Regions from separate parts of the Nonomuraea sp. NPDC054003 genome, predicted to be linked through region 2. Evidence: riboswitches for the same ligand, from Rfam matches in the RefSeq annotation. Region 2 holds a riboswitch; the other holds the start of a gene.
The links. A riboswitch is a leader RNA that binds a small molecule or an ion and turns the genes downstream of it on or off. The one in region 2 is predicted to bind cobalamin.
Positions count from the first base shown of each region.

Region 1: it holds a riboswitch for cobalamin, as region 2 does, so the genes downstream of both, ACZ6YG_RS43070 (nitrite reductase) here and ACZ6YG_RS19355 (ribonucleoside-diphosphate reductase subunit alpha) in region 2, are expected to answer to the same signal.

Region 1 is NZ_JBVJKR010000027.1:66,192-68,353, forward strand. It holds gene ACZ6YG_RS43065 (precorrin-8X methylmutase) at 1-132, opposite strand, end outside; gene ACZ6YG_RS43070 (nitrite reductase) at 129-974, opposite strand; cobalamin riboswitch at 1,039-1,230, opposite strand; gene ACZ6YG_RS43075 ((2Fe-2S)-binding protein) at 1,277-1,570, opposite strand; gene ACZ6YG_RS43080 (hypothetical protein) at 1,617-1,946, shown strand; gene ACZ6YG_RS43085 (ABC transporter ATP-binding protein) at 1,961-2,162, opposite strand, start outside.
Region 2 is NZ_JBVJKR010000007.1:35,556-37,717, forward strand. It holds gene ACZ6YG_RS19350 (tripartite tricarboxylate transporter substrate-binding protein) at 56-973, shown strand; cobalamin riboswitch at 1,006-1,202, shown strand; gene ACZ6YG_RS19355 (ribonucleoside-diphosphate reductase subunit alpha) at 1,294-2,162, shown strand, end outside.

The DNA.
Region 1 (2,162 bases), on a different contig from region 2:
GGCCGGCACCTTGGACAGATCGGCCTCACGCCGGATCATCGCGAACGAGTCGAGGTAGATCTCGGTTCCGCGGTCGAGGTACGCATAGCGGCGGCTCGGTCGACGCGGCCGGGTGTCGGACATCGGGTTCATCGGGTTTCCTCGGGGATCAGGATGCCACGCCAGGGGGTGACGACGAGTTCGGGGGCGGCGGCGCACAGTCGTTCCACCGCGGCGCGGTCCAGCCCTTCCGCCGGCACCGGTTGGTGAACGCCTCCGGGCACAGGGCCGAAGGCCAGGGGCGGGGCGGCAGCGGGGACGCCACGGGATCGGGGCACCGGTTCGACCAGTGGTTCAGGCAGTTCGACGACGTGCCAGGGAGCGTCCGGGCCCGCACCGCGCGCATCGAGGAAGAGCCTGGCGAGATCGGTAAGGTGCGCGTGCGCGTCCCGCAGAGGCACGGCGGGGCCCCACGCGTTGCCGACCCGGAGCTGGGCCGTCCCGTCGCCGAGAGCCACCAGGCCCAGGTCGCACGAGCGATCCAGCAGATCTCCGCGACCGTCATCGAGGACGAAGAGGAACCGTCCGGGCAGCCGCCCCAGCTCGGGATCGCCGCACAGCGCGGTGTCCAGGGCGTCGACCACGGGACGCAGGTCGGCTCGGCCACCGGCCAGCCCGGTCTGCGGGGACGCCATCACATTGCGCGACAGGTCGTGGGCCCGGCTGGGCAGTAAGCCGCTCGACTCCAGGGCGGTGAGCACCTCGTCAGGCAGGCGTTCGGTGCCGGGAACGGCGGGCATGGCACGTACCTGCAGGTTGGTGCGGGTGGTCACGTGAACATGCCCGTCTCCGTACCGCTCTGCCGCCTCGACGAGGGCGTGCAGCGACTTCGCGGAGACCCTGCCGCCGGGGAGACGCAACCGCACCAGCAGCCCGTCGGCGGCGGGCCAGGGACGCAGTACGCCCGGGCAACGGTCTGGTCGAAACCGGTTCATCCGGAGTCATTCACCTTGTTCAGAGTCCGGGTCCATACGCGGAACCCACCATGACCCGACGACGGGTGTCGTCAGCACCAGCAGGTCTTCGGACTCGGATCATCCGGGAGAGGACACCTTCCCAGACCTGGAGGTCCAGTGGCCGCCGTTGCCGGCGTGTCCTTCCCGTCCCCTCACCGCTGCGCGTCAGCTCCGGAATTGCACCGGATTCCCTGGCTCCACATGATGGAGTACGACTGGCCTCCTGAGCGTATCGCGGGCCCGCCTCGGTCCACAGCCGCCCTCCAGAGGAGGGTCGCCGGCTACCGTGTCAGGCAGCAGTCGGGACACTTCCCGCCGCCCGGCACGCGATAGTAGAGGCAGCAGGTGCGGCGGCGGAACGACAGGTCGGGGCCGGTGAACGCGCCTTTGCCGCGCAGGTCGCCGGTGTCGAGCAGCCGCCGGGCGAGGTCGGTGGCGGGTTGCCTCAGGTCGGGACGGGCCCGTACGAGTTCGCGCGCGGCCTCGGCCAGGGCGGAGGCGGCGTTGCCATGCAGCAGCCCGGCGGCGACCTTGACGCGCAGCCCCACCGCCAGCGGGACGAGATGCTCGTCCATGACGATGCGGTAGAGCAGCGGTGCGAGCCGCGTCGTCCTCGGGAGTGTGCCAGCCGCGTGGTACCGCCAGCCGGAGGCCGGGCCCCTCGGCTTCCTGCTGGAGCCCGGACAGGTCGGGCACGACGCCGTGTGCGACGGCGCAGCCGAGCACCACCGACCACAGCCGCGCGGCGTGGCCGAGCTGCACGATGGAGGCGGCGATGCGCGTCTCACCGGTGCCGTAGCGCGCGGCACGGTCCGCCACCAGGTGGGCCAGGCCGGCGGCGTAGGCATCCTTGACCGGCCGCCACTTCCCTTGACCCAGTTCCGTGTCGAGGACGAAGAAGGGACCGAAACCGGCGATGCCTCTCAGCGCTTCGCCGAGTGCGGCGGGTGAGGCGGGTGGAGGAATCATGAAGGGCTCTCCTGGTCTGGGTGAACGCTGATCTGCGGGACGCCGGTGCGGGGATGGGCGTGCACGTCCGCCGACACCTGGTAGACCTCGGTCAGCAGGGCCGGGGTGAGGACCCGGGCGGGCGGGCCGTCGGCGACGACTCGTCCGGCACGCATCACGCAGATCCGGTCGCAGAAGGCCGCGGCGAGGTTGAGGTCG
Region 2 (2,162 bases):
TAACTCTGCGTGATCTGTAAATAACCTGAAGTGGACACTTCGGGGGAGGCGGGTCATGCGGCGCAGGCGGTTCCTCGTGACAGGCCTGGGAGTGGCCGCCTGCTTGGCCGGCTGCGGTGACCGTCACGCCGGACGCGCGCCCGGCGCGTACGAGATCCTCGGCGGCGGCGAGCGCTGGAGCCGCGTCGCCGAGGCGTTCACCCAGGTGGCCCGCGGAGCCGGCTACCCGGTCGGCGGGGCCGGGCCGGTCACCACGATCACCATCACCGGGCTGCCCGCGCTCGCCGCCGCCGAGCTGAACGCGGCCGAGTCGCCCCTGCACGGCACCACCCCGCTGGCCCGGCTGGCCGGCGAGGTCGAGGTGGTGCTGGTGCCGCGCGACTCGGGTCTGGCCACCTTCGACGCGTTCGGCGCCCGCCTGCGCGCCGACCCCACGGGCACCCCGCTCGCCGGCGGGCCGCAGGGCGCCCCCGACCACCTGCTGTTCGGGCTCATCGCCCGCGGGCTCGGCGCCGACACCCGGCAGGTGGACTACACCGGCTACCCCGGCATCTCCGAGGTCGCCACCGCGCTGCTCGCCGGCCGCGCCGTCGCCGCGACGGGCCCGCTCGCCGGCTGGCGCCCGTACATCGACCGGGGCCGGGTCCGGGTGCTGGCCGTGTCCTGTGCCGAGCGGTTCCCCGGGCTGGACGCGCCCAGCCTGCTGGAGCTCGGGGTCCGGGTGGACTTCGCGAGCTGGTGCGCCGCCGTCGGGCCCGGCGGCATGCCGCAGGAGAGCCGGGAGGCGGCCATCGGCATGTGCGAGGAGGTGACCGGCTCGCCCGGCTGGCAGCGTACCTGCCGGGAGGGCGACTGGACGCCGATCCCGCTGGCCGGCGACCGCTTCGCCGCCTGGGTCGTCTCCGAGGTCCGCCGCACCAAGGCCGTGCTCCGCGATCTCGGCCTCCTCGAAAGCGGCAAGGGCACAACATGATGTGGCGGTTGCGAAAGCAGCCACTAGATGTAGGATCTCGATCGTTCGCCGGTTCGCCCCCGCCCGGGGCGGAGCAAAAGGGAACCCGGTGCGATTCCGGGGCTGCCCCGCAGCGGTGAGCGGGAACGACCGCCGTCAACGAGCACTGGAAAGATCCGGGAAGCGACGGCCAGTAGGAGAGTGCGAGACGCCCGCGAGCCCGAAGACCTGCCGGCGATGGACCATGTCCAGGGCCTCGAGGGAGGGCCCGGGGGCCTAGCGGCGTGCGCCGCCGTGCTCTCGCGCGCCCTCACGGGGATGAGCTCGCGAGGAGAGAGCACGTGACACAGATCGTCGAGGGTGATCGGCGCCTGGCCATCGAGGAGGCCGCCGCCCGGGTGATCGCCGACCCGGCGAACTCGCGGGTGGCCGCCGGGCTGCTCGCCGAGGAGATCGCCGACGAGGCGGCCGCGCACGGGGTGCGGTCGTTCTCCGGCTCGATCGCCGCCACCCACGCGGCGGGGCTGATCCAGGACGGCCTGGCGGAGTTCGTCGCCGCGCACGCCGCCGAGCTGGACGCGCTCGTCTCGGACGCCGCCGACGAGCGGTTCGAGTACTTCGGGCTGCGCACCGTCTACGACCGCTACCTGCTGCGCCACCCGGTCACCCGGACCGTGCTGGAGCGGCCCCAGCACTTCTTCCTGCGGGTCGCCTGCGGGCTGTCGGAGACCGTCGCGGAGGCCGCCGAGCTCTACCGGCTGATGGCGACGCTGTCCTACCTGCCCAGCTCGCCGACCCTGTTCAACGCGGGCGCGCGCCGCCCGCAGCTCTCGTCGTGCTTCCTGCTCGACTCGCCGCGCGACGAGCTGGAGGCGATCTACGACCGGTACGCGCAGGTCGCCCGGCTGTCGAAGTACGCGGGCGGCATCGGCATCTCGTGGACCCGGGTGCGCTCACGTGGCTCGCTCATCCGGGGCACCAACGGCCACTCCAACGGCATCGTGCCGTGGCTGCGCACCCTCGACGCCTCGGTCGCGGCGGTCAACCAGGGCGGCCGGCGCAAGGGCGCGGCCTGCGTCTACCTGGAGACCTGGCACGCCGACATCGAGGAGTTCCTGGAGCTGCGCGACAACACCGGCGAGGACGCCCGCCGCACCCACAACCTCAACCTGGCCAACTGGGTGCCGGACGAGTTCATGCGCCGCGTCGA